Regions from separate parts of the Pantoea sp. CFCC18179 genome, predicted to be linked through region 1. Evidence: predicted binding sites of a transcription regulator. Region 1 holds the regulator's gene; each other region holds the start of a gene.
What was found. Region 1 encodes CRP, which controls carbon source genes, mostly activating them, when cyclic AMP is high. Its sites were predicted from a motif close to ATGTGANNNNNNTCACAT; they were not measured.
Positions count from the first base shown of each region.

Region 2: a site for CRP is predicted at 4,529-4,546, ahead of rhaB (rhamnulokinase). Genes of this name have one in related genera too.
Region 3: a site for CRP is predicted at 2,428-2,445, ahead of adhE (bifunctional acetaldehyde-CoA/alcohol dehydrogenase). Genes of this name have one in related genera too.
Region 4: a site for CRP is predicted at 6,017-6,034, ahead of msrB (peptide-methionine (R)-S-oxide reductase MsrB). Genes of this name have one in related genera too.

Region 1 covers NZ_JBNBPM010000019.1:63,599-71,785, forward strand. The annotation lists gene ACPUC7_RS22715 (aminodeoxychorismate synthase component II) at 1-103, shown strand, start outside; gene argD (bifunctional acetylornithine/succinyldiaminopimelate transaminase) at 191-1,411, shown strand; gene ACPUC7_RS22725 (YccS/YhfK family putative transporter) at 1,408-3,486, opposite strand; gene crp (cAMP-activated global transcriptional regulator CRP) at 3,545-4,177, opposite strand; gene ACPUC7_RS22735 (OsmC family protein) at 4,484-4,888, shown strand; gene ACPUC7_RS22740 (phosphoribulokinase) at 4,979-5,848, opposite strand; gene ACPUC7_RS22745 (YheU family protein) at 5,910-6,128, opposite strand; gene ACPUC7_RS22750 (hydrolase) at 6,131-7,147, opposite strand; gene ACPUC7_RS22755 (LysE family translocator) at 7,208-7,810, shown strand; gene ACPUC7_RS22760 (LacI family DNA-binding transcriptional regulator) at 7,812-8,187, opposite strand, start outside.
Region 2 covers NZ_JBNBPM010000001.1:41,420-49,606, reverse strand. The annotation lists gene aldA (aldehyde dehydrogenase) at 1-631, opposite strand, end outside; gene ACPUC7_RS00245 (YoaK family small membrane protein) at 834-932, opposite strand; gene ACPUC7_RS00240 (hypothetical protein) at 947-1,270, opposite strand; gene rhaT (L-rhamnose/proton symporter RhaT) at 1,637-2,671, shown strand; gene rhaR (HTH-type transcriptional activator RhaR) at 2,697-3,563, opposite strand; gene rhaS (HTH-type transcriptional activator RhaS) at 3,579-4,400, opposite strand; gene rhaB (rhamnulokinase) at 4,691-6,163, shown strand; gene ACPUC7_RS00215 (L-rhamnose isomerase) at 6,156-7,412, shown strand; gene rhaD (rhamnulose-1-phosphate aldolase) at 7,423-8,187, shown strand, end outside.
Region 3 covers NZ_JBNBPM010000001.1:173,664-181,850, forward strand. The annotation lists gene ACPUC7_RS00815 (ABC transporter substrate-binding protein) at 1-973, opposite strand, end outside; gene ACPUC7_RS00820 (YchE family NAAT transporter) at 1,548-2,195, opposite strand; gene adhE (bifunctional acetaldehyde-CoA/alcohol dehydrogenase) at 2,639-5,314, shown strand; gene tdk (thymidine kinase) at 5,368-5,988, opposite strand; gene hns (histone-like nucleoid-structuring protein H-NS) at 6,402-6,809, shown strand; gene ACPUC7_RS00840 (NAD-dependent epimerase) at 6,906-7,913, opposite strand; gene ACPUC7_RS00845 (UDP-glucose dehydrogenase family protein) at 7,924-8,187, opposite strand, start outside.
Region 4 covers NZ_JBNBPM010000001.1:191,428-199,614, forward strand. The annotation lists gene selD (selenide, water dikinase SelD) at 1-716, opposite strand, end outside; gene ACPUC7_RS00905 (NAD(P)H nitroreductase) at 870-1,421, opposite strand; gene sppA (signal peptide peptidase SppA) at 1,592-3,451, shown strand; gene ansA (asparaginase) at 3,537-4,550, shown strand; gene pncA (bifunctional nicotinamidase/pyrazinamidase) at 4,566-5,174, shown strand; gene ACPUC7_RS00925 (YeaC family protein) at 5,208-5,489, opposite strand; gene msrB (peptide-methionine (R)-S-oxide reductase MsrB) at 5,492-5,902, opposite strand; gene gapA (glyceraldehyde-3-phosphate dehydrogenase) at 6,241-7,239, shown strand; gene ACPUC7_RS00940 (D-hexose-6-phosphate mutarotase) at 7,314-8,187, shown strand, end outside.

The DNA.
Region 1 (8,187 bases):
TTTCCGTCATCGTACGTTGCCGCTGGAAGGCGTGCAGTTTCACCCAGAAAGCATTCTCAGTGAGCAAGGGCATCAACTGCTGGCGAATTTCCTGAACGCATAACTTATGTTTGCCTTCGTGTGATTTTTTATGCATATTTTGTGATTATAATTTCACATCAGCTCAACAAATAACCCGATGAGGTCGTCAATGGCAGCGGAAAAAATAGCGGTAACCCGGGAAACGTTCGATAACGTTATTTTGCCTGTTTATGCACCTGCGCAGTTTGTGCCGGTTAAAGGCAAAGGCAGCCGAGTGTGGGATCAGCAGGGCAAAGAGTATATCGATTTCTCTGGCGGGATCGCGGTGACTGCATTGGGCCATTGTCATCCGGCGCTGGTGGAAACGCTGAAAACCCAAGGCGAAACCTTGTGGCATACCAGCAACGTGTTCACCAACGAACCGGCGCTGCGTCTGGCCAGCAAGTTGATTGCGGCCACTTTTGCCGACCGGGTGTTTTTCGGTAACTCTGGCGCAGAAGCCAACGAAGCCGCCTTCAAGCTGGCTCGTTATTACGCCTGCAAAAAGCACAGCCCGTTCAAAAGCAAAATCATCGCTTTCCATAACGCCTTCCACGGCCGCACGCTGTTCACCGTGTCGGTTGGCGGGCAGCCAAAATATTCCGATGGCTTTGGGCCGAAACCGGCGGATATCGTGCATGTGCCGTTCAACGATCTTGATGCGGTTAAAGCCGTGATTGACGATCATACCTGCGCCATCGTGGTCGAGCCGATTCAGGGCGAAGGCGGCGTGATGCCCGCGACGGCGGAATTTATGCAAGGTTTGCGCGCGCTGTGTGATGAACATAATGCGCTGCTGGTGTTGGATGAAGTGCAGAGCGGCATGGGACGTAGCGGCAAGCTGTTTGCCTATGAACATTACGGCATCAAACCCGACATCATCACCACCGCGAAAGCGTTGGGCGGCGGTTTCCCGGTGAGCGCGATGTTGACCACCAACGAAATTGCCTCGGTGATGGCGCCGGGCGTGCATGGCACCACTTACGGCGGCAACCCGCTGGCGTGTGCGATTGCGGAAACCGCACTCGACATTATCAATACGCCGGAAGTGTTGGACGGCGTGGATGCGCGTCGCCAGCAGTTCGTTGAAGCGCTGCAAGCCATCGACAGCAAGTTCGACATCTTCAGCGAGATCCGCGGTAAAGGTCTGCTGATTGGTGCCGCGCTGAAACCGCAGTTCGCCAGTAAAGCGCGTGACATTCTCAACGCTTCAGCGGCAGAAGGGCTGATGATTTTGACTGCGGGCACCGACGTGATTCGTTTTGTGCCGTCGCTGGTGATTGAACCCACTGACATCGCCGAAGGCATGACGCGTTTCGCCACCGCGATTGAGAAAGTGTTAGCCGCTTAATCCGCTTTCGGACGCAACACCTTAAGCCAGCGGCCATGATGCGGTCGCTGGCTCCACGCCAAAGAAGAGATGGTGTGCATCACGTTGAGGTGCTGCAAAATCCGCTTCACATGCTGTTCGACAATCGTCACCGGCCCTTCATTCAGATTCTCCGGCGCTTCCAGAATATTGCTGTCATTGCCTGGCCCATCGTACGCCAGCCGTTGCTGACAGCGTTGCAGCGCGATTTCACAGGATTGCAGATAACGTTCCGCCAACTTGGACGTCAGCATAGTGTGTTCACGCGCCAGAATGGTCATCGCATTGATATGCTCAACGATAAATTGGCTGTGCGTTACCCACATGCGCATATCTTTCAGATATTGCAGATTGAAGCCGGGTTCGCTGGAGGCTTGATTGAGCGAGTTAAACAGCGCGTTGTGCGCTTGATTGACGCGCATGCGTTGATACGCCAACTTCTCCGGCGATTGCTCCGGGCCGAGCAGCAAGCGCAGCGCGTCCTGATAAGCCTCCAACGCATCGTGCGCATTGTTACGTAGCAAGCCGCTTTGCCATTGCGGCCACAGCCAAATCATCCCGGCGAAGGCAATCAGGCATCCCATCAAGGTATCCATCATGCGCGGTAACAAGAACTGCGCGCCATTCAGCGACAGCAATTGCAGCGAATACACCGCAGTGACGGTAAAGCCAATCATCGACCAACCGTAATATTTGCGCGTCACCAAATAGCTCGCCAGCGTAATCACCAGCATAAACAGCAGCGTGAGCGATTCCGGCACTTCCAGCCGTAAAGAAGCTGCGGCGATCAGCAAACCGGCAAAGGTGCCCAGTGCGCGGTGCTGAATGCGCACGCGCGTGGCGCTGTAGCCATTCTGGCTGACGAACATAATGGTCATCAGAATCCAGTAAGGTTTGGGGATGTTGAAGAACAGCGCCAGCGCGCTGCCAAACATCAACATCACGGCGAAACGACCGGCGGTACGTAACGCCGATGATTTGAAGGAAAGATAGCTGCGCAGCGCTGGCAGCAGCGGCAAGCGGCGTTGGCGATCGGCCATTAAGTCACGCGTGTAGAGCGGCTTTTGGGTACGCAGCACGCGAGCGATGCGGCTGAAGTGGTACAGACAGAAGTTGCCGACCGGATTATCCGGATGCTGGCGGGCGATTTTCTCCAGCGCACCCAGCTGCTTCTCCATGTGAAAGCGATCCGGCAACTGGTGATAAAGAATGGCATCGGCGAGCACCCGCAGCCGCGCTGAGATGATTTTGGCGTTCCAGCGAATCACCGCTTCGGCGTGACTCTGCTCAACCAGTTTCTGCACTTCTTCCGGCTGGTGCAGGCTAACTGAGATGTGTTCCTGCAAATCCAGCGCCACCTGGAAGGCGCGCGTCAGACGTTTGTGGCTGTTATCGCGGCTGGCCGACAGCATGTGCATCTGCTGATAACAGACGGTAATCAGATCAACCGCCTTTTGTTGACGTGCCAGCAGCGGCGGCAGCGCTTTTTCCGGATCGGTTAACTGCGTCAGCAAGGTGTATTTGGCATCGCAATAATCCGCCAGCTCGCGATACAGCAAACTGAGCGATTCGCGCATCGGCTGCTCTTTCCACAGCCAAAACCAGAACCAGTTGAACAAGCCGTACCACAATGTGCCGCCAATATAGAGCAGCGGCGGCACCCAAATCGGCATGCGTCCTACCAGGCTTAGCGAAAAGATGGCGGCAATCAAGGTGGCTGGCAGTAAGCGGCCATGCAGCGGGCTGATTTCACCGGTGACGCCAATCAGTAGCGGCAACACCAATAAAATCAGCGGCAACGGCACGTGATAATCGGTGAGGTACGGAATCAGGAAACTGCCGGTGGCGAACAGCGAACCACCCACAATCAAGCGTTTGAAGAAGCGTTTGTGCGGCGTATCTAACCCCGCCATGTTGCAGCAGGCCGGCACTAAAGAGAACAACAGCCCTTTTTGCAGATCGCCAAACAGCCAACCGAGAGCCACAGGCAGGCACAGCACCAGCGTTTGCCGCAGCGCATAGTTAACTTCAGGATGATAGATGATTCGGCGCCACATCAGCTCATCGCAAATAGAAACGGCGCGATGTTGCCATCACGCCGTGGGTGAGAAGGAATTAGCGGGTGCCGTAAACGACGATGGTTTTACCGTGTGCGGAGATCAGATTCTGATCTTCCAGCATTTTCAGGATACGACCCACGGTTTCGCGTGAGCAGCCCACGATCTGACCAATCTCCTGACGGGTGATTTTAATCTGCATTCCGTCTGGGTGAGTCATCGCATCTGGCTGTTTAGCCAGATTAAGCAGCGTTTGCGCGATACGTCCGGTCACATCGAGGAAGGCAAGGTTGCCCACTTTTTCAGATGTCACTTGCAGACGACGCGCCATTTGCGACGACAGTCGCATTAAAATATCCGGGTTTACCTGAATCAGCTGACGGAATTTTTTGTATGAAATTTCAGCCACTTCGCAGGCAGACTTCGCACGTACCCAAGCACTGCGTTCCTGGCCTTCTTCGAAAAGACCGAGTTCGCCGATGAAATCTCCCTGATTAAGGTAGGAGAGAATCATCTCTTTGCCTTCTTCATCTTTAATCAGTACCGCTACGGAACCTTTCACGATGTAGTACAGCGTTTCCGCTTTCTCACCCTGATGGATGAGCGTGCTTTTTGACGGATATTTGTGAATATGGCAATGGGACAGGAACCATTCGAGTGTAGGGTCTGTTTGCGGTTTGCCGAGAACCATTCGCTATTATCCTCTGTTGTAATCGTGCCCAAAAATACAGGGGGCATTTTTCCCTGTCAGGCGGTTTAATCGTCGAGCGTTTCCTAATGAAGGAAAATTTATTCCGGGGTGACTCTTAAGCTACGCTTTTGATTCTTCCCGCCTTCGTCGGTTAGGACGAAAATATTTTCAGCACTGTTTGTAGCACAGCTTTTGCGAGCTGTCTTGTGTTGTCTCGCTTCAGCAGAAGGGGGATTTCTCTGGATTGCCGTTTGTCATGTGAAAGCGTACTCTGACGGCAAAACCGCCGCTTCAGGAGAAAGAATAATGCAGGCACGAGTGAAATGGGTGGAAGGGCTTACCTTTCTCGGAGAATCCTCATCCGGCCATCAGGTATTAATGGACGGTAATTCCGGTGATAAAGCGCCAAGTCCAATGGAGATGGTGTTGATGGCAGCCGGCGGCTGTAGCGCGATTGACGTGGTGTCGATTCTGCAAAAAGGGCGTAGCGATGTCGCCGATTGCGAAGTGAAACTCACCTCTGAACGTCGTGAAGAAGCGCCACGTATTTTTACGCACATTAACCTGCATTTTATTGTCAGCGGCAAAGCGTTGAGCGATAAAGCGGTGGCGCGCGCAGTTGATCTGTCAGCGGAAAAATATTGTTCGGTGGCTATTATGCTGGGCAAAGGCGTTGAAATCACCCACAGCTATGAAGTGATTGAGCTTTAGCTCGATTGTAGCGGCGCGATTTATCGCGTTCAGTTGATGGTAAAAGGTCAACATAACGCAATAAATTGCGCCGCTACATAATCACTGCACTCACTCAATTCGCTTGCCTTCAATCAGGCGCTGCACCAGCGGCAACATAATCAACTCCATCGCCAGGCCCATTTTTCCGCCCGGCACCACCAAAGTGTTGATGTGGGAGATAAACGATCCCTGAATCATCGCCAGCAGATAAGGGAACGCAATCCCTTCCAATCCACGGAAATGAATCACCACAAAGCTTTCGTCGAGCGACGGAATTTCACGCGCGGCAAACGGGTTTGAGGTATCCACCGTTGGCACACGCTGGAAGTTGATGTGAGTACGCGAGAATTGCGGCGTGATGAAGTTGATGTAATCCTCCATCGAACGCACCACTGAATCCATCACCGCTTCCCGCGAATGTCCACGTTCGCTGGTGTCGCGCACCAGCTTTTGAATCCACTCAAGGTTAACAATTGGCACCACGCCAACAAGTAGATCTACATGTTCCGCCACGTTGTGTGGCTGCGTCACCACGCCGCCGTGCAAACCTTCATAAAACAGCACATCGGTGTTTTCCGGCAGCGGTTGCCACGGCGTAAAGGTGCCCGGCACCTGATTCCACGGTACGGCTTCATCGTAGGTGTGCAAATACTTGCGCGATTCGCCCAGTCCAGTTTGGCCGTAATGCTTGAACGTCTGCTCCAGCAAACCAAAGTCATTGGCTTCCGGGCCGAAATAACTGATGTGGCGCCCGAGATCGCGCGCTTTGCGGATCGCCATGTCCATTTCTGGACGCGTATAGCGATGGAAACTGTCGCCTTCCACTTCCGCGGCATGCAGATTTAACTGCTGGAAAATCTTACGGAAGGCAAGGCTGGTGGTGGTGGTTCCGGCACCGCTGGAACCGGTAACCGCAATAATTGGATGCCTGGCTGACATAACAGAGCTCCCTGTGAAGTCCGGCGATGAGCATTGTTACCACGAATTGCCGCGCGGCGCATTAGCCGCGAAATTCACTCTTCGGCATGATATTGATGGATTCGTGCAGCTCCGACCATACCAGCACTACCTCGCCGCGCTCAAGTTGGCGGCGCACATCGGCGACTTTCTGTGACAGGCTGCGTTCCTGTTCGCCGTAATCTGTGCCTTCACGCAGCACGAAGGTTTCAATCAGGTTTTCCAGCGTTTCCGCTTCAAGCTGCTGCCAGGGAATAATCACAATTACACATCCAAATAGGTAGAGAGCCAATCCGGCACGCGTTGTTCCAGCCACATTTGCGGTTTCAGCAACGTGCCGCCAACAAAGCCGACGTGGCCACCTTGCTGGGTCAGTTGATATTGCGTTGAGGCTGACAATTGATGCGGCTGCGGAATCACGGCGTCGGTCATAAAGGGATCGTCCTGCGCATGGATGAGCAGCAACGGTTTACGTACGCCGGTTAAAAACGGCATGGCGCTGGCACGTTGATAATAGTCGTTGGCATCGACGAAACCGTGCGCGCGGGCGGTAACCGCATCATCAAATTCACGTAAACGACGAAACGCACGCAGTTGATCGAGATCGACCGGTAAGGTACCGGGCCAGGCCTGCAACTTGCGCGTGGCGTTCTTTTTCAACTGCGTGAGCAAATAGTATTGATAGAAGCGCGAGAAGCCGACATCCAACTTGCCGCTGCACGGTTCTAACGCCAGCGGGGCAGAGATGACCATCGCCGCATCCAGCAGTGCATCGTTGCCTTGTTGCCCCAACAAACACGCCAGCATATTGCCGCCGAGTGACACGCCGACGGCCGCGGTTGGCACCGTGCCCCATTCGCGTTGCAGCCAACTGAGGAAGTAGGTGGCGTCTTCAGTTTCGCCGGAGTGATAAATGCGATTGAGGCGATTCGGTTCACCGCCGCAGCCGCGAAAGTGCATCATCACCGCCAGCCAGCCACGCGCCTGACATGCTTGCATCAAACCGTGCGCGTAGGGACTGCGGAAGCTGCCTTCCAGGCCATGAAACAGCACCATGCGCGGTTTGTGACGCGCTTGCGCCGGATCTTCACTCCACGCTAAGTCGACAAAATCCCCATCGGGCAGGTCAAGGCGCTGCCAATGCGGACGTAAAGTGACGCGCCGCCGCAGAATGCGCGGCAGCAGCGTTTGCAAGTGCGCGTTACTGAATCCGCGCAGTGGTTTAAAGCGCTCGCCATTTGGGCGATTAAAATAGCTTGGGTAAAGGCTTGTCTGATGCATAAGTCGCTGATAGCTTCGATGGGTTGTTCGCTTTACTGGGTGAGGAGCACCCGAATATACATGGAACTGAGTCTTTTTTTGTCAATGTTAGGCTTTCTTTGGGTCGCGGCCATCACGCCAGGTCCCAATAATATGTTACTTACCGCCTCTGGTGCTAATTTTGGCTTCCTGCGCACCATTCCGCTGCTCATTGGTATCATGATTGGCATGCAAGTCATGTTGCTGATGGTGGCATTTGGCATCGGCGGGTTGATCCTGCTTTATCCTTCACTGCACTTGGTACTGAAGATTGCCGGTAGCCTTTATCTGCTGTGGCTGGCGTGGAAAATCGCCACCGCCGAGTATGAAAAGCTGGAAACCGATGATGTCACGGTCAAGCAAATGCCGTTCTGGCAAGGTGGATTGCTGCAACTGATTAACCCTAAAGCCTGGTTGATGGCGCTGGGTGCGGTTGCCAGCTTCAGTCTGGCGGGTGAACGTTATCTGCATTCGGTGGTGGCGATCAGTATCGGCATGGCGCTGGTCAATGTGGTGTCTGGCGTAATCTGGATGGGCTTCGGCTCGCTGATTGGCCGATTACTGCGTAGCCCACGTGCGTGGAAGATCTTCAATCTGGCGATGGGCTTGCTGACTGCCGCGTGCGTGTTGTTGATTTGGCACTAAGTTAGCTGGAAGCGCGTTCGACGCGCTTCCACGGCAACACTTCATGCACCACCGGTGAGAGTGGCTGACGGATGCGTTGCAGCAACAGTTGTACGCTGCGCGCGCCCATGCGGTTCATCGGTTGTTCAATGGTGGTGAGCGGGGGATTGAGGCTGCTAGTAAAGTTGATGCCATCGAATCCCACCACCGCCAAATCTTCAGGTACGCGCAACCCGGCTTCTAACGCCGCGTGAATCACGCCAACCGCCAACACATCCGAAACCGCAAACACCGCATCTGGCCGTTCTGGCTGCATCAGCAATTCGCGCAACGCTGCGCTGCCCGCTTCGCAGGTGACATTTTCCGCGTACGCCACGCTGCCATAATTCAATTCCAAC
Region 2 (8,187 bases), on a different contig from region 1:
CAATCTCTGATCCGTAACCGTAAACAAAGTTGATCACGCCTTTTGGCAGGCCGATGTCATGGATGATTTGCGCGAAAATCGCCGCGTTGTTCGGGGTTAGTTCACTGGGTTTGATCACGATGGTATTGCCGGTGACCAACGCTGGCGCGGCTTTACGCGCAATCAGGAAGAACGGGAAATTCCACGGCAAAATACCGGTGGTGACGCCGATGGCTTTCTTAAAGACGAAGATGTTCTCGTTAGGGCGGTCGCTATTAATGATTTCGCCATCGTAACGGCGTGCCCACTCCGCCATATATTCAAGATAATCGGCGGTGAATAACACTTCGGTTTGCGCTAAACCTTGAGTTTTACCGCCTTCAGCAACGATTGTCGTGGTCAGTTCAGGCTCGCGTTGGCGAATCCCAGCGGCAATTTTGCGCAGCCAAGTGCCACGTTCAACCGCTGGTAAGGCTTCCCAGCCTGGTTGCGCCACTTCCGCAGCTGCAATCGCCTGAGCAGCGTCCTGCTTACGTCCTTCAGGCACGCGTGACAGCAGTGCTTCAGTTGCCGGATTGATCACTTCTATCCATTTGTCGTTCTGATCGGCAACAAACGCGCCATTAATATAATGTTGATGGTGTGTTGTCATGTGCAGGGTCTCCGCGATCGGTTTCGTTAAATTTGTGTGAAATGGAGAGTGAAACAGATCAAGGTGTAGCACCTTTTTGTCACTGCCAATGACGTTCGACTGGTGGCAAGGATGGGAAGAAAAGCACGACCAACGCAGCATTCCTGGCGAAATGCCGCGCTTTCAGCGGGTTAGTGTCAGAAACAGGAAGGTTAAATAATTGTCAAGAACCCGGCATCGCCGCGCCGCTGGCGATAAACCACGCGAGGAAACTGACACCAGCAATAATGATGGCAATGGGGAACAGCAGTCCGATTTTCATAATAATTCCGCAAGTTAAGCGAGCTGAACGATCGCGCGATGGGTTTTCATCATACTGAACAACTGGAATTGCGTGGCGTCGTCAACCTGACGCAGATGTTCACCTTTCTGATAATGAATGCTGTGCACATGGCCTAACTGACGCCACACCACAATCACCGATGCCAGCAGCGCGCAGTTCTCTTCGCTCTGCACACAATCCAACGTGGCGTAATGGGCTTCATCTAATCCATTAATAAACACGTTCAACGCCTGCGCAGGCACGATCGCGCGGATGTCATCCAGCATCACACGACTGACCGATTGCGACAGCAACAGCCTCAATCTCTTGGTATTCATCTCAATCCTTCGTCCCGATGATTTTCCCAACGTTATACGGATTAATTGCCATTGGGGAAAGCCTGGCGCGCGGCTTTGTGTGACTGCCATGTTAAGCGGAGAGTTGGCAGCAAAGCAAAAACTGTGCTGATCGACACAACATATTCCCGAAATATGCTGAATAATAAGTTACTTATCCGACTTAGTGCGTTTATTACCTGCAAATGCGATTTTGTGATCCTTATGTTGACAACCCACCGAATTTTGCCAGCAACCTCCATTTTCCGGCAGTCACTCAAAGGCTGACGAAAAGCTCCCCACCGTAGACTGCGGGTAATCGGGAAACCGTCGGTTTCCTGTTGGCCTCAACCTTACGAAGGAATAACAATGAACAGTGCCATCATTGCAGGTATTTTCTGGCATCTGGTGGGTGCCGCCAGCGCCGCCTGTTTTTATGCTCCATTTAAGCAGGTGAAGAAGTGGTCTTGGGAAACAATGTGGTCGGTGGGCGGCATCATGTCCTGGTTGATTCTGCCATGGACGGTCAGTGCGGTGCTGCTGCCAAACTTCTGGGCGTATTACGGCAGTTTTAGCTTCTCTCAACTGTTACCGGTGTTTTTGTTTGGTGCCATGTGGGGCATTGGCAACATTAATTACGGTTTAACCATGCGCTATCTGGGCATGTCGATGGGGATTGGTATCGCCATTGGCATCACCTTGGTGGTAGGAACCTTGATGACGCCGTTGCTGCAAGGGCGCTTTGTCGAACTGTTTAGTTCAGCAGGTGGCCGCATGACGCTGCTTGGCGTGTTTGTGGCGTTAATTGGAGTCGGGATTGTGTCGCGTGCCGGTCTGTTGAAAGAGCGGGCGCTGGGGATTAATGCGGAAGAGTTCAACCTAAAAAAAGGGCTGGTGCTGGCAGTATTGTGCGGCATCTTCTCAGCCGGGATGTCATTTGCGATGGATGCGGCCAAACCGATGCACGAAGCCGCTGCCAATCTGGGAATCAATCCATTGTACGTGGCACTGCCAAGCTATGTCGTCATCATGGGTGGCGGCGCGCTGGTCAACCTGGCTTACTGCTTCATTCGTTTAGGTGTAAAAACCGATATCTCTGTACGTCGTGATTTCTCGGTAGCCAAACCAATGCTGCTCGCCAATATCGCGTTTGCTGTATTAGGCGGCACCATGTGGTATCTGCAATTCTTCTTCTACGCTTGGGGCCACGCCAAAATCCCTGCGCAGTATGACTTCGTCAGCTGGATGCTGCACATGAGCTTGTATGTGTTGTGCGGCGGCTTGGTTGGATTGGTACTGAAAGAGTGGAAAGCCGTGGGACAGCGTCCAGTTCGTGTGTTGTCGCTGGGTTGTGTGGTGATTATCATTGCAGCCAACATCGTTGGATTAGGTATGGCAGCCTGATCAAAAGCCTGACGCAGAATGTGCGTCAGGCTTTTGCCTTTTCCGTTACAACCAGACGCTGCGGCACAAAACGCTGCCGCCATGCACTCGGCGTCAAACCGGTTTCACGGGTAAACACCACAGAAAAGTAGTTACTGTCATCAAAACCGCAACGTGCAGCCACTTCACTGATTAAACAATCCTGCGTTCTTAACAAATACTTCGCCTGACACAATTGCAACTGACGCAAATAGTGCCCGACTGTCATCCCAGTTTGCTGGCGAAAGAGTTGTTTTAAGGCACGTTCACTTAGTTGGTTTTGTTCGCAGAACGCGGCTAAATCAAAGGGACGACTGATCGCTCCTTGCAAGGCCGACATCAGCAGATCAAGTTGTTCGCCTTCGGGCAATGCCCAAGGCCGATCGGCAGCATATCCGTGACGCCGCAGAATCAACGCCAACTGTAAAAATAACGCTTCTGATAGTTGGGTCGACAGTGAATCACTTTTACGACTTTCTCGCTCTAACTGACTGATCACACCCCGCGCCAATGCCATGCCGCGTGTCGTCAATCGCCAGCAGGCCGGTGAGTGTTCTTCCTGCGGAGGAATTAACTGATGCCAATCCAACCCCAGTTGGAAACGATCGCGGCAGTAAAGAATGTTATCCAGCGCTAAGTCGTTGACGCTGTCATAACTGTGGCAGTCATGGTCGTTGATGTAAAAAACGTCGCCACAGGTAATCAACCACGGGCGGTCGTTTAAAACATGTAGGCCATTGCCGCGCCAGACGATGACGATTTCACTGAATTCATGACGATGGGGCGGAAAGGAGGGTTGCGGCATGCGCTCAGCCACAGCAATCGGCAGATTGGTGGCTGGAAAATAGTCTTCGCGCGTCAATATCAGCGACATGTGGAAACGCTCCCGTTATAGCATCTGCTGGCGCTCCGATCTCGGGGCGCAACCAAATTCGCGCCGGAACAGGGTGGAGAAGTGATTGCTATCACCAAACCCACACTGATAGGCGATGTCCGTAATGCGCATATCACTATGACGCAATAAATGCCGCGCCTGTAACAGGCGCAACCGATTGAGATAACGTTGCGGTGTATTGCCGGTTTGCTGCTTCATCTGACGATGCAGCGTCCGTAGCGACAAAGAGAACCGGTCGGCCAACACATCCCACGCGATATCTTCACTGTAGTGCTCATTCAACCAGTCAAGCAACCGATGTAAACGGGCTTCCTGATCCTGCGATTGATCGTTGTGAGCCGCCTCGCGCAGCAGCACCAACAGTTGCAAAAACAGCTGCTCCTGATGAGCATGGCGCTCCAGCGACCAGCTATCTTGCTGCTTCATCTGCGTCACGATATGCAGTGCTTGTGCCATCACTTTGTGATTAATCCGCCAGTGTGACGCATATTCATCATCATTTTCGCTCGGCAACAGCGCTTGCAAGCCAGATAAGAAACGAAACGCCGCCGGGCTACGATAGAGCACATTGGTCAGGCATAAATTTTCTGTTTGCTCATAGAGATGACGATCATGATCGCGGATGAAACACACGCAGCCCGCTGATAATGCCTGCGGCTGACCGTTAAACACATGAATGCCAGAACCTTGCTCAACCAGCACAATTTCATGGAAATCATGATGGTGTTCCGGAAATGCCTGCTGCGGCACGCGCGGTTCTATGGCGATGGCGTAATTCCCTTCCGGGAAGAAATCTGCGCTATGTAAAACGGTCATAATTCGCCTCTTAATTAACTCAACCGCAGCCGAGTCTACGCAGGCGAACTGCACCTTACCTTGAATTTTGAACTGCGTGGCGCAGGAAAATGGCTAATTTTTCAAGATCTCAGCAGTGAATGATGGAAATGCGGCAAGGCTCACAACTCTCTCTTTGCGTGGTTATGTGAGCTTTCTCACGAACTTCTTTGTCAGTCTGCCAGTGACTATTACGCACTGGCAGTAAGGGGAAGGTGGCAAAACGCAGAGATTTCTAATCTGTTGTCATCACATTACAGGAAGAAAACGCCATGAGTATGCGTAACATTGTTGCCATTGATTTAGGCGCATCCAGCGGGCGCGTGATGCTCGCACAGTGGAATTCAGCAGGTCAGCAGATCAGCCTGCGTGAAGTTCGCCGCTTCATCAATCAGCGCGTACAACGTGCTGACTATGATTGCTGGGACCTCGATCGTTTAGAGCAGGAAATTCGCTTGGGTCTGGCTCAGTTAGATGATGAAGGGATTGTGCCGGACAGCATTGGCATCGATACCTGGGGCGTTGATCTGGTGCTTTTGGATGCCAACGGTGAGCGCGTCGGTGAAGCGGTGAGTTATCGCGACAAACGCACGGAAGGCGTGATGGAGCAGGCCATTCATGATCTGGGTAAAGAAGCGATTTATCAACGCACCGGCATCCAGTTTCTTTCAATCAACACTCTGTATCAACTGCGGGCGTTGCATCAGCAACAACCTGACTGGCAGCAGCAAGTGCAGCATGCACTGATGATTCCGGACTATCTGCACTTTCGTTTAACCGGGCAGATGAACTGGGAATACACCAACGCAACCACGACGCAATTGCTCAATATTCACAGCGGTGATTGGGATGCTGATTTGCTGGCTTGGGCGGGCATTCCTGCCAAGTGGTTTGGGAAAACCAGCGCACCGGGTAACACCGTCGGTTACTGGACCAGCCCACGGGGTCAACAAATTCCGGTGGTAGCCGTCGCGACACATGACACCGCCAGCGCGGTACTGGCAACGCCATTAATGCAGGACGATGCGGCGTATCTTAGCTCCGGAACCTGGTCATTGATCGGCATTGAGAGCTTACAGCCCTGCGTGAGTACCTCCGCCCTGAACGCCAACATCACCAATGAAGGCGGCGCGGAAGGCTATCGCGTGCTGAAAAACATCATGGGTTTATGGCTGTTACAACGCGTTTGCAGCGAGCTGCAAATAACCGACCTCTGTCGCTTGATTGCGGATGCCGCACAAGAACCTGCCTGTCGGTCACTGATTTACCCCAATCACCAACGTTTCATTAATCCAAACAGCATGGTGCAGGAGATTCAAAATGCCTGCGCTGAACAAAATATGCCGGTGCCACAAACACCTGCCGCACTGGCTCGCACCATTTTTGACAGCCTGGCAATGCTGTATCGCCAGGTGATAGCTGAGTTGGGTGAATTGCGTGCCGCACCGCTGCGCCAACTCCACGTGGTCGGCGGCGGTAGCCAAAACCCGCTACTTAACCAACTCTGTGCGGATGCGTGCCAACTGCCGGTATTAGCCGGGCCGATTGAAGCGTCAACGCTGGGCAACGTTGGTTGCCAATTAATTGCCCTGTGCGAACTGCGTGACGTCAGCGACCTGCGCCGCTGCATTAGCCAAAACTTCCCACTCGAAAAATTTGAACCGCTGAATAACAGCGCTTTTGCAGCCAATCAGGCTCGCTTTGTTGCGCTGTGCCAACCTGCTAAGGAACTTGCATATGACTAAGCTGATTGAACAGGCCTTTGAACTGGCTAAACAACGCTACGCGGCAATTGGCGTAGATGTGGAACAGGTAATGGCGCAACTGGATGGCATTCCAGTATCAATGCACTGCTGGCAAGGCGACGATGTTCGCGGTTTTGAGAACCCGAACGGTGAACTGACTGGCGGCATTCAAGCCACCGGCAATTATCCGGGGCGCGCCCGCAATGCCGATGAGCTGCGTGCCGACGTTGAAAAAGCGATGTCGCTGATTCCCGGCGCCAAGCGCCTCAATCTTCATGCGATCTATCTGGAGAGCGATAAACCGGTAGATCGTGATGCGATTGAGCCTAAACACTTTAGTAATTGGGTGGAATGGGCCAAAAGCCAAAAGCTGGGCCTCGACTTCAACCCAAGCTGTTTCTCGCACCCACTGAGCGCGGATGGCTTTACGCTTTCCCATGCTGACAAAGGCATTCGTCAATTCTGGATCGATCACTGCAAAGCCAGCCGCCGCATTTCTGCCTATTTTGGCGAACAGCTCGGTACAGCTTCCGTCATGAATATTTGGGTGCCGGATGGCATGAAAGATCTCACCGTTGATCGCCTCGCACCGCGTCAACGCTTGGCCAGCGCGCTGGATGAAGTGATCAGTGAAAAACTGAATCCCGCACATCACATTGATGCAGTAGAGAGCAAACTGTTTGGTATTGGTGCTGAAAGCTACACCGTGGGCTCCAATGAGTTTTGCCTTGGCTACGCCAGCAGCCGCCAAACCGCTTTGACGCTGGATGCTGGTCACTTCCATCCAACAGAAGTCATTTCCGACAAGATCTCCACTGCGATGCTGTATGTGCCGCGTTTGCTGCTGCATGTCAGTCGTCCGGTGCGCTGGGATAGCGATCACGTGGTGATTCTCGATGACGAAACCCAAGCCATCGCCACAGAAATTGCGCGTCATAAACTGTTCGACAAAGTTCATATCGGCCTTGACTTCTTTGATGCATCGATCAACCGCATAGCGGCGTGGGTGATTGGTACGCGTAATGCCAAGAAGGCGCTGCTGCGCGCATTGCTGGAACCCACCGACCAATTGCGCAAGCTGGAAACGGAAAGGGATTACACCGGGCGTCTGGCGATGCTGGAAGAACAAAAATCCTTGCCATGGCAAGCGGTGTGGGAAGCATGGTGTTTGCGCCACGATGTCCCGGCTGACGCCAGCTGGCTGAGCGAAGTCCGTCATTATGAACAACAAACACTGCGTCAACGTTAAGGGATACACCATGCAAAATATTCTCTCTTCCTCTTTTGTTCAGGGAATGGTTAAAGCCACCAGTGATATGTGGTTGAAAGGTTGGGATGAGCGCAACGGCGGCAACGTCAGCCTGCGTTTATTACCGGAAGAAGTTAAAGATTTCAGCAGTGAATTTTATGCAGAACCCCGTTGCATTGAGTTGACCCAACCTGCACCGGCGCTGGCTAATGATTGGTTCCTGGTGACGGGCTCCGGTAAGTTTTTCCGTAACGTCCAGCTTGATCCCGCAGATTGCTTAGCGCTACTACAGGTGGATGACAAAGGGCTGTCCTACAAAATCCATTGGGGATTGAGCAATGGCGGTTTGCCAACCTCCGAACTGGCAGCACACTTCCAATCACATAGCGTGCGTAAGCAAGTCTCAAACGGAGTCGACCGCGTCATCATGCATTGCCACGCAACGAACTTTATGGCGCTAAGCTACGTGGTGAATTTGGATTCAGCGCGCTTCACACGCCTGTTGTGGGAAGGCAGCACCGAATGTTTGGTGGTGTTCCCGGATGGTGTCGGCATTTTGCCGTGGATGGTGCCGGGCACCGATGGCATTGGTCAGGCTACTGCGGATGCGATGGCAAATCACAGCATTGTGATGTGGCCGTTCCACGGCATCTTTGGTGCGGGTCCAAACCTGGACGAAACATTTGGGTTAATCGACACCGCAGAGAAATCATCAGAAGTGGTAGTGAAAGCGCTGTCGATGGGCGGCATCCGTCAAAGCATTACCACAGAGCAA
Region 3 (8,187 bases), on a different contig from region 1:
CAAGCGTTAGCTTCAGTGCCGTGCGCACACGAACATCGGTAAACGGTGCTTTTTTGTTATTGATTTCATAGTAGAAAGTACATAACAGCGGGCTGACTTTCACTTCATCGCCAAGATCCTGTTGTAACTTTTTAAACATCTCCGGCGGTACAGCGCTGTTGGTCATATCAGTGCCGCCGCTGCGATAACGGTTAACGTCGCTATTTTCCGATGAGAGCGGTAAAAACACGCCCTCTTCAATAACGGTATGCGCATTGTCCCAATAATTAGGATTACGCTTCAGCACAAGCTTTTCGTTCACCACCCATTCAGACAAGGTATACGCACCATTGCCCACATAATGTTGTGGTTGCGTCCATTGCTCGCCCCATTGCTCAATCGCCGGGCGATAAACTGGTTTCATGGCACTGTGTGCCAGCATCGCAACAAAATAGGGAACAGGCTCAGAGAGAGTGACTTGCAGGTGACGATCGTCGAGCGCTTTAACGCCGAGTTGATTGAGAGTTGCTTTGCCCGACATCACCGCATCAATATTGGCAACATGAGCCGCCTGCAAATAACTGGCGTAAGGTGAGGCGGTTTTTGGATTAGCCAGGCGTTGCCAACTGTAGACAAAATCATTCGCGGTAACGGGCTTGCCGTTGCTCCAGCGCGCATTATCGCGCAGGGTGAAGGTCCAAATGCGGCTCTCCTCACTCTGCCACTTCTCTGCAACACCCGGCACTACTTGACCGTTATTGTCGGTTTCAACCAGCCCTTCAAGCAGATTACGCATGACATTTGATTCTGGAACACCTTCGGCTTTGTGCGGATCTAACGTGGCCACTTCACTACCGTTATTTATCACAATGCGTTGTGCATCTGATAATGGCGTACCTGCTGGAACTTGCGCTGCCTGGCTTTGAGCCAACATTCCCGTGAGGCATAAAGCCAGCGCTGAACATGCCGTTATTTTCGCTACCATGCATTTCATCAACAAATATCAACCTTAATCATAAGCCCGATAGCCTGTAAGCAAGAAGCGTACACATTTGTCACTATCAGTTAAAAAATTTGCGATGTGCCGAAAATTATCAGAACAAATGCCCGCACGCCAAAGCTAAACTACAAAAATGTTAGCGGATTCTCTTTTATCACGTTCGCCTGAACAGGAAAAGTGTTAATTATCAATGTGAATTATCTCGTAATATATTGATTAAATTGACATTTTACCAGTATTTGTCGATGTTTTAGCCTTAATCTTTTAAAACTCATAACATTTACTCATTAAGCTATAAAGAAATGCCTACACCGCATTATTCGTTATTAAATACGATACTAAGCGTTCTGTAATGCTAACTAATAAAAATTATGCAGAGCAATTAACTGTGACTATCATCACAATCTTCTGTGAAATTGATACTGAGTGAAATTAGGTAAGTAGTAAAAGTGATGGTTGAAGAAGTGAGTTAAGCAGCATGAATTAAAGCATCATATCGGTGCAATAAAAAACCATATTGCACCAATTTGGTTCACAACATTAAGTCGCGTGGAAAAATAACCGGCATTTAATTCAATAAACCAGGGAAAATTGATTTCATCCCAGTAACGATAAATTCGATGCCTAATGCCATCAACAATAAGCCCATAATTCGGGTAATAACGTTGATGCCAGTTTGGCCCAACACGCGAACCATTAACGGTGCAGCACGGAACAGCAGCCAACAACAAAACGCAAAAATGGCAATCGCAAGACTAAAACCAAGCAGATTTTGCCAACTATGATAGCGGGTGCTCCACACAATGGTGGAACTGATGGCACCCGGTCCCGCCATCAGCGGCAAAGCTAACGGCACCACGCCAATACTTTCTCGGATCGCGCTTTCTGATTTCTCCTGCTTATTCTGCTTATCTTCACCCAGCTTCCCACTGATCATCGACATGGCAATAGTCACCACCAGAATGCCGCCGGCAATCCGGAATGAATCGATTGAGATACCAAACACGTGCAGAATGCCATCACCCAAAAATAAGGATGTCCAGAGAATAATCGCAACGGCCAGATTCGCCGTCAGGTTGGTTTTGTTGCGCTCAACCACACCCTGGTAACTGGTCATGCTGATAAATACAGGGATGATGCCTACCGGATTAACCAGAGCAAATAGACCGACAAAAAATTTAATGTAGCCGGAAAGGTCAAGTAATACAGGATTCAAAATGGGCTCCGGGAAGGTTCAGGATAAAATCGCGCTTAATGTAGTGCATAAGCCGGGCATAAAACCAGAGGGTTGCGCAGAAATTTATGCTACTAAAAACAATAATAACCAGTTCATTCAACTACTGTTAATTCCCCGTTATCGCGATGAAGCTGAAGCGTGCTGATTGCGTGGCACACCTTGCTAACTTTACTTGCAAAAGTTGGTGCTGAATGGTGTCAGCTTGGATTTAAATTGATCTGCATCAAAATTCACCTACCCCATCAGGGGTAATCTTACCGCATCGAAACCACTTCTGAGCATTAAGCATCTTGACCAGGAAACCCTTTTAGTAAGCAAACGCAAATCATGGCTAACCTGACCAATATATAAGCATAGCGCGACTATACTTCTGGACTCAGGCTTGTTTACTAAAAGAGTTTAACTTCCTTCAGGAGAGCACTATGGCCGTTACTAATGTTGCCGAACTAAATGCACTGGTTGAACGTGTTAAAAAGGCACAGCGTGAGTACGCTAATTTTAGTCAGGAACAAGTTGATGCTATTTTCCGCGCTGCCGCCCTCGCCGCTGCAGACGCCCGTATTCCACTCGCCAAAATGGCTGTCGCAGAATCCGGTATGGGTATTGTTGAAGACAAAGTGATCAAAAACCACTTCGCCTCTGAATACATTTACAACGCCTATAAAGATGAAAAAACCTGCGGTATTCTCGCGACCGACGACACTTTCGGTACCATCACCATCGCTGAGCCGATTGGCCTGATTTGCGGTATCGTTCCAACCACCAACCCAACTTCAACTGCAATCTTTAAAGCGTTAATCAGCCTGAAAACGCGTAACGGCATCATCTTCTCTCCACATCCACGCGCCAAAGATGCAACCAATAAAGCGGCTGATATCGTACTGCAAGCCGCCATTGCTGCAGGTGCACCGAAAGATATTATCGGCTGGATTGATGTCCCTTCTGTTGAGCTGTCAAACCAATTGATGCATCACCCAGATATCAACTTGATCCTTGCAACCGGCGGACCAGGCATGGTGAAAGCAGCATACAGCTCTGGTAAACCAGCGATTGGTGTGGGTGCAGGCAACACCCCAGTGGTTATCGATGAAACCGCTGATATTAAACGTGCAGTCGCTTCCATCCTGATGTCAAAAACCTTCGATAACGGCGTAATTTGTGCTTCAGAGCAATCCGTAATAGTTGTGGATTCAGCTTACGACGCGGTGCGCGAACGCTTCGCCAGCCACGGCGGCTACATGCTGCAAGGCAAAGAGCTCAAAGCTATTCAGGATATCATCTTAAAAAATGGTGCTCTGAACGCGGCAATCGTCGGACAACCCGCAACCAAAATTGCTGAGCTGGCGGGAATCAGCGTGCCAGCCACCACCAAGATTTTGATTGGTGAAGTGAAGTTGGTTGATGAATCAGAACCGTTTGCCCATGAGAAATTGTCTCCAACTTTAGCCATGTATCGTGCGAAGGATTACCACGACGCAGTAGATAAAGCGGAGAAACTGGTGACGATGGGCGGTATCGGCCATACCTCTTGCCTCTACACCGATCAGGACAACCAAATTGAGCGCGTGCATTACTTTGGCGACAAGATGAAGACCGCGCGTATCCTGATCAACACCCCTGCTTCACAAGGTGGTATCGGCGACCTGTATAACTTCAAGCTGGCTCCGTCTCTGACGCTGGGCTGTGGTTCATGGGGTGGTAACTCCATTTCTGAAAACGTGGGACCTAAACATCTCATCAACAAGAAAACCGTGGCCAAGCGAGCTGAAAATATGTTGTGGCATAAACTTCCGAAGTCTATTTACTTCCGCCGTGGCTCACTACCAATCGCGCTGGAAGAAGTGGCAACTGACGGTGCAAAACGCGCCTTCATCGTGACTGACCGCTTCCTGTTTAACAACGGTTATGCCGACCAGGTAACTCGCGTACTCAAATCGCACGGTATCGAAACTGAGGTGTTCTTTGAAGTTGAAGCCGACCCAACGCTCAGCATCGTGCGTAAAGGTGCAGAGCAGATGAACAGCTTCAAACCTGACGTAATCATCGCTCTTGGCGGTGGTTCACCGATGGATGCAGCGAAAATCATGTGGGTAATGTATGAACATCCGGAAACGCATTTCGAAGAGTTGGCCCTGCGCTTCATGGATATTCGTAAACGTATCTACAAATTCCCGAAAATGGGTGTGAAGGCGCGCATGGTTGCCATCACCACCACTTCCGGTACTGGTTCTGAAGTTACGCCGTTTGCCGTGGTAACCGATGACGCAACCGGTCAAAAATATCCATTGGCGGATTACGCGCTCACTCCAGATATGGCGATTGTTGATGCTAACCTGGTGATGGATATGCCACGTTCACTGTGTGCATTTGGTGGCCTGGATGCAGTAACCCACTCACTTGAAGCTTACGTTTCAGTATTAGCGAACGAGTATTCTGATGGTCAGGCACTGCAAGCACTGAAACTGCTGAAAGAGAACCTGCCGGCGAGCTATCGTGATGGCGCTAAGAATCCTGTAGCCCGCGAACGTGTTCACAATGCTGCAACCATCGCAGGTATCGCGTTTGCAAACGCCTTCTTGGGTGTTTGCCACTCAATGGCGCACAAACTGGGATCTGAGTTCCACATTCCACACGGTTTAGCTAATGCCCTGCTGATTTCGAACGTTATCCGTTATAACGCGAATGATAACCCAACTAAGCAGACGGCTTTCAGCCAGTACGATCGCCCACAGGCACGTCGTCGTTACGCTGAGATTGCCGACCATTTGGGTCTGTCAGCTGCTGGTGACCGTACAGCTCAGAAAATTGAGAAATTGCTGGCATGGTTGGAAGAGATGAAAACCCAACTGGGGATCCCAACCTCAATCCGTGAAGCTGGCGTACAGGAAGCTGATTTCCTCGCTAAAGTCGACAAATTGGCTGAGGATGCATTTGATGACCAATGTACTGGCGCCAACCCACGTTATCCGCTGATTGCTGAACTGAAACAAATTATGCTGGATACCTTCTACGGCCGTGAATTCTCAGAGTCGCTTGATGAGAAAGTTGTGGAGAGTAAAGCTGAGCTGAAAGTTGAGAAAAAAGCGAAAAAAGTTTAAATAACGCTAATGAAAAAACCCGCTTCGGCGGGTTTTTTCATGCGGCTAGAGAGCTAGACCTGAGGAGGCTGTGATCCATATATCGCTTTCAACGAACCTTCGTCTATCGCTTGTTTATAATGTTTGCGACACACCGAAATATAACGTTCGTTTCCGCCAATAACCACTTGTTCACCTTCACTGAAGGGCTTGCCGCTCGCATCCAGTCGCAAAACCATGCTCGCTTTGCGTCCACAATGGCAGATGGTTTTAAGTTCAACCAGCTTGTCAGCCCAAGCCAGCAAATATTGACTGCCAACAAATAGCTCACCACGAAAATCGGTACGTAAGCCATAACAGAGAACCGGAATATCAAGATTATCGACGACATCCGATAACGCTTTAACCTGTTCACGCGTCAAGAACTGGCTTTCGTCGACGAGTACACAATGCACCGGTTGTTTAGCATGTTCATCGGCGATTTCCTGATCTAATTGCGTTTCAGCGTTATATAAAAATGCAGGAGACGAAAGGCCAATTCTCGAACTGACTTTGCCAGCACCAAAGCGATCATCAATTTCGGCGGTGTACACCAACGAACGCATGCCACGTTCATGATAGTTATAGGAAGACTGAAGCAAAGCTGTTGATTTACCCGCATTCATTGCTGAGTAATAAAAATAAAGTTGAGCCATAAGCAAAATCTCATCGCAGCCTAAATCTGATGCGCCGCAGTTTATCACAAACCTTTATAACTGTAGTGATGCATTGTTTTTATCGAATGCCCAAATTAACTTCACCTGCAAGCGTCAAATCTCCAGCAGATGCCAAAGGCAGCACGTTTTGATAAAGCCGAGCTAATGGCTAAACTTTATTCATTACTATTCCAGAAGAAGCGTAAGGGTTGGTGTTGAACTTTACGGCCTGAGGCTCGGGTTAACTAAAAAAGATTACCGATTCAATAATTATATTTACCCTTCAGTTATAAAAGTTAGCCATTTTTTTATTTTACGTTTTGCTTTTAAATCTGGCTATTGCAGTTATTTTTTTGCACCACTATTATGAGTCGGCAGAACAACTCCATTTAATATATTTTGAGATTAGGACAATGAGCGAAGCACTTAAAATTCTTAATAATATCCGTACATTGCGCGCACAGGCTCGGGAATGCTCTCTGGAAACGTTAGAAGAGATGCTGGAAAAACTCGAAGTTGTGGTGAATGAGCGTCGTGAAGAAGACACTCATGTGCAAGCGGAAAACGCGGAGCGTACCCGTAAACTGGAGCAGTATCGCGAGATGCTGATTGCCGACGGCATCGATCCTAATGAGTTATTACAAGCGCTTTCTGAAACCAAAGCACCGGGAAAGGCTAAGCGTGCTGCACGTCCTGCTAAATATTCTTATGTTGACGAAAACGGTGAAAACCGTACGTGGACGGGCCAGGGTCGCACACCAGCAATGATTAAAAAAGCAATTGAAGAACAAGGTAAACAGCTGGACGATTTCTTATTGTAATCGTTTCGGTGCTTCGAATTGTGGTGAGTTAAAACTCATTCACTTTTGACCAGGTAAGAAAAAAGGAAGCATCTCGCTTCCTTTTTTTATGCACGTTTATTGTTGGTAGAAATGACGATACCAATCAACAAACTGTTGTACGCCCTGCTCTACTCCGGTTTGCGGACGGAAATTAATCGCATCATAGAGCGGTTGGGTATCTGCGCTGGTTCCTAACACGTCGCCGGGTTGCATTGGCAACATATTTTTCTTTGCCTCAATACCCAACGCCTTTTCAAGTGATTCAATATACGTCATCAAACTCGTCGGCTGGCTATTGCCAATATTATAAACTTTATAAGGCGCAGAACTGCTGGCGGGTGAACCGGTTTCCACCGTCCACTTATCATCTGGTTGCGGAATAACATCCTGCAAACGGACGATGGCTTCAGCAATATCATCAATATAGGTAAAATCGCGCGTCATTTGACCATTGTTGTAAACATCAATCGATTCACCGGCCAACATCGCACGGGTAAATTTAAACAGCGCCATATCCGGGCGGCCCCAAGGACCATACACGGTGAAAAAGCGTAATCCCGTTGTGGGTAATTGGTACAAATGGGAGTAACTGTGCGACATCAATTCGTTAGCTTTTTTGGTCGCCGCATAGAGAGATACCGGATGATCAACGGAATCGTCCGTTGAGAAAGGCATTTTACTATTCAATCCATAGACGGAACTGGATGAAGCATATAAGAGGTGGCCAATTTTATGATGACGACAACCCTCAAGAATATTGAGATGTCCGATCAAGTTGGCTTCCGCATAAGCATGCGGGTTAGCGATGGAATAACGTACACCTGCTTGTGCGCCTAAATGAATAACGCGCTCAAATGCATGTTCGGAGAATAAAGAAGAAATGGCCTGGCGATCCGCCAGGTCCATTTTTACGAAAATAAAATCAGGATGTTGCGTAATCTGATCTAAGCGAGCTTGTTTAAGGCTGACATCATAATAGTCATTCAGATTGTCGATACCTACAACCTGGTGACCGGCCGCCAGCAAGCGCTGACTTACGTGAAAACCAATAAAACCTGCCGCGCCTGTGACCAGAAACTTCATACATCCCTCATTATTCTACGATTTGAATTGACGCTCCGCGGCCGATTGCATAATACGTAAAGCCGCGTTTGCTGATACGCTCTGGATCATACAGGTTACGACCATCAAAAATCACGGGTTGTTTTAACGCGGATTTGATGACATCGAAATCTGGCGCACGGAAGTTTTGCCATTCAGTACAGATGACTAAGCCATCTGCGCCTTGCAGCGCCGCTTCTTTGGTACCCATCAACTTCAAATCGTCGCGATGGCCGTAAACTCGCTGTGCTTCATC
Region 4 (8,187 bases), on a different contig from region 1:
ATTTCACTCAAATGTCCGAGCAAACCGAAACCGGTTACATCGGTCATGGCGCTTACACCGTTCAGTTTGGCAAATTCTGCGCCCGCCTGGTTCAGTTGGCACATCACATCTGCCGCCAGCGACTGATGTTCTTGCCGCAATAGCCCTTTTTTCTCCGCCGTGGTGAGAATGCCAATGCCCAGCGGTTTGGTGAGAAAAAGTTGGCACCCAGCCTGAGCGGCGCTGTTTTTCTTCACGCGCGCCACATCCACAATGCCAGTGACTGCCAGGCCAAAAATGGGTTCTGGAGCATCAATCGAATGACCGCCAGCCAGCGCGATGCCTGCGGCCTGACAAGCTGCGCGGCCACCTTCAACCACTTGCTGCGCCACTTCCGGGCTCAGCACATTCACCGGCCAACCTAAGATCGCGATCGCCATGATCGGTTTCCCGCCCATGGCATAAATATCACTGATGGCATTGGTCGCGGCGATGCGGCCAAAGGTAAAAGGATCATCAACGATCGGCATGAAGAAATCTGTCGTGCTGACTACCGCGGTGCCGTTGCCGAGATCATAGACTGCGGCATCGTCACGCGTTTCATTGCCCACCAGCAGTTGCGGATCGTGAAACGGCGTTAATTCGCTACGCAGAATGGTTTCCAACACCTGCGGCGAAATTTTGCAGCCGCAACCAGCACCGTGGCTGTATTGCGTCAAACGAAGAGGTTCATTCATGGCGACTTCCTTATGCGCTGATCAGAAGGCGCTATGTTAGCCTGGCTGACAGTTGGTGGTAAGTGTTGCACGACCTAACCTCGATCTTTCGCACAGGCTATGTGCAATCTCTGCAACGACGCATAACCTGCCGCAAAAGCTCACCGCTGTCTGTCAGAAATAACTGACAAACTCAGCAGTGTCCGGTGCAACCACGGTGGTATTGGCTTTCAATTGCGGTGTGCCGAGATAAAGGAAGCCGACAATCGCATCCTGCTCACGACAGCCAAAAGCATCTCGAACTAACGCATGATCGGTCCACGGGCCGCTTCGCCAGATGCCATTGAATCCTTGCGCCACGGCGGCCATCTGCATCGCCATCACTGCGCAACCGGCTGAAACCAGTTGTTCCCAATGCGGCACTTTGGCGTTTTCTTCGCAATGCGCGACGACGGTGATGATCATCGGCGCGCGAAATGGCGCGGATGTGGCTTTGTCGATGGCTTTTTCATCAAGTTGGCTTTCACGCGCGGCTTGCTCAAGTAACTGGCTGAAACGTTCGCGTCCTTCATTCTCAACAATCACGAAACGCCACGGCTGCATCGTGCCGTGATCCGGCGCGCGCATGCCAGCATGCAATATATTTTGCAGAGCTTCAGCTGCGGGCGCCGGATCGGCCAAACGTGAAGCTGAACGACGATTAACCAATAAGTCCAATGCATCCATTATTCTTCTCCCATGAATAAAAAAGCGTGGGCTAATCCTGGCACAGCGGGATCTTTTGTAACAGTCTGGCGCGATTTCCTGCTGACATTTCGCACGCCGCTCTTTAGGATGAACCCGACATCGGGGCAGACCACGTGCTGGCTGCCCTGCTACGTGAATATGGAGAGTTTATGCGCACATTGTGGCGAATTATTTCCGGTCTGTTCCGCTGGAGCTGGCGGGTACTGAATTTTATTCGGGAATTTATTCTTAATTTATTTCTTATTGTCTTGATCCTCGCAGGCGTTGGGATTTGGCTGCAAGTGTCCAGTTCCAACAGCAGTGAGCCGGTGCAGCAAGGTGCCTTGAAAATCGATCTCAGCGGCGTGTTGGTTGATAAACCTTCAGTTAGCAATCGTCTCAGCCGCATCAGTCGTCAGCTATTGGGCTCAAGCAGCGATCGTTTACAGGAAAATTCATTATTTGATGTAGTTGATGCGATTCGTCAGGCAAAAACTGACAAAAACATCACCGGCATTGTACTGCAATTGCGTGATTTTGCTGGCGGCGATCAGCCTTCACTGCAATATGTCGGCAAAGCACTGCGTGAATTCCGCGATGCGGGCAAACCGATTTACGCGATTGGCGACAGCTACAGCCAAGCGCAGTACTACATCGCCAGCTATGCCAACAAGGTCTACCTGTCGCCACAAGGCACTGTCGACCTACACGGCTTCGCCACCAACGGCCTTTACTACAAATCCCTGCTGGATAAGCTCAAAGTCAACTCGCACGTCTTCCGTGTTGGTACTTATAAATCCGCGGTTGAGCCGTTCCTGCGTGATGATATGTCGCCAGAAGCACGCGATGCCGATAGTCGTTGGGTTGGACAGCTTTGGCAGAACTACCTGAGCACGGTTGCAGCCAATCGTCAGATCACCGCCGATCAACTGTTCCCTGGCGCGGCTGGTGTGATCAGCGGATTGCAGGCCGTTGACGGCGATACCGCCAAATACGCGCTGAATAATAAATTGGTGGATGTGCTGGATACCCGCGCCGCAGCCGATCAGGAATTGGTGAAAACCTTTGGCTGGGATAAAGCGAATAACGATTATCGTAACGTCAGCATTTACGATTACACCGTTAAGCAGCCGCCGCAAAGTCAGGACGGTAACATCGCGGTGATCCTCGCCAGCGGTGCGATTATGGATGGTGAAGAGAGCGCCGGAAATGTCGGCGGCGATACCACTGCCGCGCAGATTCGTGATGCGCGCCTCGATCCTAAAATCAAAGCCATTGTACTGCGCGTGAACAGCCCAGGCGGCAGCGTGACAGCTTCGGAAGCGATTCGCGAGGAACTGGCGGCGGCGCATGATGCGGGCAAACCGGTGGTGGTTTCCATGGGCGGAATGACAGCATCCGGCGGTTACTGGATTTCAACGCCAGCCGACTACATTGTTGCCGCTCCAAGCACCTTGACCGGTTCCATCGGTATCTTTGGCGTGATTAACACGGTCGAAAATAGCCTGAGCAGCATTGGTGTGCACACCGATGGCGTCGCCACCTCGCCATTGGCGGATGTGGCGACCACCAAAGCTTTACCAACTGAAGTGCAACAATTAATGCAGATGACCATCGAAAATGGCTATCGCAACTTTGTTGGCTTGGTTGCAGCCTCGCGCCATAAAACGCCTGAGCAAATCAATGCCATCGCGCAAGGTCACGTTTGGACCGGCAGCGATGCGAAAGCCAACGGTTTGGTCGATGCGTTGGGTGACTTTGACGATGCGGTGGCGAAAGCCGCAGAATTGGCGAAAGTCGATAAGCCGCAACTGAGTTGGTATCAAGATGATCCAGGCGTGATTGATTTGTTGCTGAACCAGATGAACGCATCAGCGCAAGCGGTATTGCCCGCAGCACTGAAAGTTTGGTTGCCAGCGCCAATGTTGGATGTCATGAGCGCAGTTAAACAGCAACCTGGACTGCTCAATAACCTTAACGATCCGCAAAACCGCTACGCTTTCTGCCTCAACTGCGGCAACGTACGCTAATCTTTACAGCCCGGCCGCTGGTCGGGCTGCTTTTCGTTCGCAATCCACTTATACTGCGCGTTTTAAGGCAAGTCTGAGTTTCTCCATGCAAAAGAAAAATATCTATGTAGCCTACACAGGCGGCACCATCGGGATGCAGCGCTCGTCGCAGGGCTACATTCCGGTTTCTGGTCATTTACAGCAGCAGCTGGCGAACATGCCAGAATTCCATCGGCCTGAAATGCCCGCTTTTACTATTCACGAATATCAGCCGCTAATGGATTCTTCGGATATGACGCCGCAGGATTGGCAATCGATTGCGAATGATATCCAGCAGAACTATCACCTGTACGACGGCTTTGTCATTCTGCACGGCACCGACACCATGGCGTTCACCGCGTCAGCGCTGTCATTCATGCTGGAAAATCTTGCCAAACCGGTGATTGTCACCGGCTCACAAATTCCATTGGCGGAATTGCGCTCCGATGGCCAACAGAATCTGTTGAACTCGCTGTATGTCGCGGCGAATTATCCGATTAACGAAGTGGCACTGTTCTTTAACAACACGCTATTCCGCGGCAACCGCACCACCAAAGCGCATGCCGATGGCTTCAATGCTTTCGCTTCGCCGAACTTGTCTCCACTGCTGGAAGCCGGCATTCATATTCGTCGCCTGAATACGCCGCCTGCACCGCAAGGCCAAGGTGAACTGATTGTGCATCCAATTACCCCGCAGCCGATTGGTGTGGTGACCATTTATCCAGGCATTTCCGCCGACGTGGTACGCAACTTCCTGCGTCAACCGGTGAAAGCCCTGATTCTGCGTTCATATGGTGTGGGTAACGCGCCGCAAAATGCTGAATTTCTGGCCGAACTACACGACGCCAGCGAGCGCGGCATCGTGGTAGTGAATCTGACGCAATGCATGTCAGGCAAAGTGAATATGGGTGGCTACGCCACCGGTAATGCGCTGGAACACGCTGGCGTGGTCAGCGGTTTTGACCTGACGGTTGAGGCGACGTTAACAAAACTCCACTTTTTGTTGAGCCAGAACCTCACCAGCGCCGAAATTCGTGCCAAAATGCAGCAGAATTTACGCGGCGAACTGACTGAAGATTGATACGGAGCGAAAGTAATGAAGCGGGCATTGATAATTATCGATATTCAGAACGATTTTTGCCCCGGCGGCCCAATGGCGGTGCGTGATGGTGACCAAACGGTCGCGGTAGCAAATCGTTATGCGCGTGCGTTCCGCGACCGGGGTGAATGTGTGGTGGCCTTGCAAGATTGGCATCCCGCCAACCACGGCAGCTTTGCTTCAATCTCTGGCGAACCGGTGTATACGCTGGGCGAGCTCAACGGCTTGGCGCAAATCTGGTGGCCTGATCATGGCATTGAAAACTCTTTGGGCGCGGATTTCCATCCCGACCTCGATCGCAGCTTGATTGACGCCGTGTTCCACAAGGGCGGCGATGCAGAGGTTGATAGCTACAGCGCGTTCTTTGACAACGGTCATCGCCGTAAGACTGAACTCGATAGCTGGCTGCGTGAGCGCGGCATCAGCGATTTAGTGATGTTAGGGATTGCCACCGATTACTGCGTTAAATACAGCGTACTGGATGCGCTGGAATTGGGTTACAACGTTGAGGTAGTTAAAGAAGGCTGCCGCGGCGTGAATCTCAATCCCGATGACAGTGAAACGGCGTTCAAGCAGATGGCTGCGCAAGGTGCGGTATTAATCTGAAAAAAGGCTGGTGAGAACCAGCCTTTTTACTGCTCAATGCAAGTTAATCCGCGTGACATCCGGCTCGATACCGAACTCTTCTTTGAGTTGTTTCTTCGATTTAGTCACCATATCGCCACCTTTGCCGATGGACATATGTTGCGGATCGTCGTTGTGACGCGCTTGCCACAGCATCACCAGTTGCAGGCAATTGTCCTTTTGCTCTTGCGTTAGCGCGACGCCATCTGGCCATTTTCCGATTTCAACCGCCGTCGCTAACCGCTCGTACACTTCTGGCGTCATCGCTGCTAGCATCGCTTCCAATTCTTGTTTCATGCTCAACCCTCTTGCTGGTTGCCCTGCTCGTCAGTGAAATTCAACGAGGCTGAGTTCACGCAATAACGTTCACCGCTGGGCTGCGGGCCATCCGGGAACACATGCCCCAAATGCGCATCACAATTACCGCAACGAATTTCAACACGATGCATGCCATGCGAATCATCTTCCAGATAGCGAATCGCTTCGTCATTGAAAGGTTGATAGAAGCTTGGCCAGCCGCAGCCGGAATCGTATTTGGTTTCGGAGAGGAACAGCGGAGAATTGCAAACCAGGCAGTGATAAATCCCATCCTGCTTGTTATGCAGTAAAGCGCCAGAAAACGGAGGTTCCGTTCCACGATGCTGAGTTACATAGCGCTGCATTTCGGAAAGCTGCGCAATTTTTGCCTCGGGTGCGGTGTCTTTAGCCATTTTGAGTTCCGGAGTGTCATTCTGAAAAAATCGACTAGTATTCTAACAAACGATCAACATTTATCGGGTCTTTTTTCGTGCTAACGCTTTCGGCTGATCATCCACAGCGCGATTTTGTGACGTTGATCACCCTTTGCAAATCTCATCCCTTTTTAGCCCGCATTCGGCGTAACATAGGCGCGCAATAAGGGTGCTGCGCAAGCGGTTGCGCAACGAATTATTCCTGGTGTTGGAATTGACCTGTCGCAACAATTGACACGATTCCGCTTGACGCCTGGTAAGGTTTTTGTAATTTTACAGCCAACCTTTTATTCACTAACAAATAGCTGGTGGAATATATGACTATCAAAGTAGGTATCAACGGTTTTGGCCGTATCGGTCGCATCGTTTTCCGTGCTGCACAGCAGCGTTCTGACATCGAAATCGTCGCGATCAACGATCTGCTCGACGCCGATTACATGGCTTACATGCTGAAGTATGACTCTACTCACGGTCGCTTTGACGGCACTGTAGAAGTTAAAGACGGTGCACTGATTGTTAACGGTAAGAAAATCCGTGTTACCGCTGAGAAAGACCCGGCTAACCTGAAGTGGGACGAAGTGGGTGTTGACGTTGTTGCTGAAGCAACCGGTATCTTCCTGACCGACGAAACTGCACGTAAACACATCACCGCTGGCGCGAAGAAAGTGGTTCTGACTGGTCCATCTAAAGATGCGACCCCAATGTTTGTTCGTGGTGCAAACTTCGACAAATATGAAGGCCAGGACATCGTTTCTAACGCGTCTTGCACCACTAACTGCTTGGCACCGCTGGCTAAAGTTATCAACGACAACTTCGGTATCGTTGAAGGCCTGATGACCACCGTTCACGCAACTACCGCTACGCAGAAAACTGTTGATGGCCCGTCTCACAAAGACTGGCGCGGCGGTCGTGGCGCAGCTCAGAACATCATCCCATCTTCTACCGGCGCAGCGAAAGCTGTAGGCGTGGTTCTGCCAGAGCTGAACGGTAAACTGACTGGTATGGCGTTCCGCGTGCCAACTCCAAACGTTTCTGTTGTTGACCTGACTGTACGTCTGGAAAAACCAGCCACTTACAAAGAAATTTGTGCAGTGATCAAAGCTGAGTCAGAAGGCAAAATGAAAGGCGTTCTGGGTTACATCGAAGACGACGTGGTTTCTACCGATTTCAATGGCGAAACCCTGACTTCAGTATTCGATGCTAAAGCCGGTATCGCCCTGAACGACAACTTTGTGAAACTGGTTTCCTGGTACGATAACGAAACAGGTTACTCACACAAGGTTCTGGACCTGATTGCACTGGTTGCTTCTAAGTAAGCTAACCTGTGAACAGACAAGGGGTGACTTCGGTCGCCCCTTTTTTTTCGACTGGATGATGAGAAGGTCTGACAATGCAAGATACGCTCTATACTCTGCCGGTAGTAAACCAAATCACCCCGTATTTGTCACAGCGCCAATTGGGCGATTTACCGATTGTGGTGATCAGCCATCCTAAGGTGCGCGCGGCGATTGCGCTGCAAGGCGCACATTTGCTGTCCTGGCAACCCAGCGGACAGCAGCCAGTTATCTGGCTCAGTGAGAAAACGCCATTTACTTCAGGTAAAGCGATTCGTGGCGGCGTGCCGATTTGCTGGCCGTGGTTTGGCCCTGCTGGCGAGCCTGCTCATGGTTTTGCTCGCAATTTGCCATGGACGTTATCCGCGCATGATGAAAATGAAGATGCGGTAATGCTGACTTTCACGTTAGAAAGCAACGCACAAACTAAGAAGCTCTGGCCACACGATTTCACCCTGCTCGCCCGTTTCCGCATCGCCGAGCATTGTGAGATTGAATTAGAAGCTTATGGTGATTATGAAGCTACCGCCGCATTGCACACCTACTTCCAGATCGCGGATATCGCGCAAGTTGAAGTGAGCGGATTGGGTAATAGCTACATCGATAAGGTCAATAATAACGAAATTGGTACGTCTTCTGACGGCAAGCAAATTTACCCGAACCGTGTCGATCGTGTGCATACCGCAGCGGATGATTGCAGCGTGATTCATGATAAAGCGGGGAAACGTCAAATCGAGGTTTACCACCATTATCAAAGTGACGTTGTCACGTGGAACCCAGGTCCAGAATTATCATGCAGCATGGCGGATATGGCCAACGAAGGTTACAAAACCATGGTTTGCGTGGAAACCGCGCGTATTAGCAAGCCGCTGAAAAGTGCCGGCGAATCCCCAGCACGTTTGGGAACCACACTACGCGTCGTCAATAAGT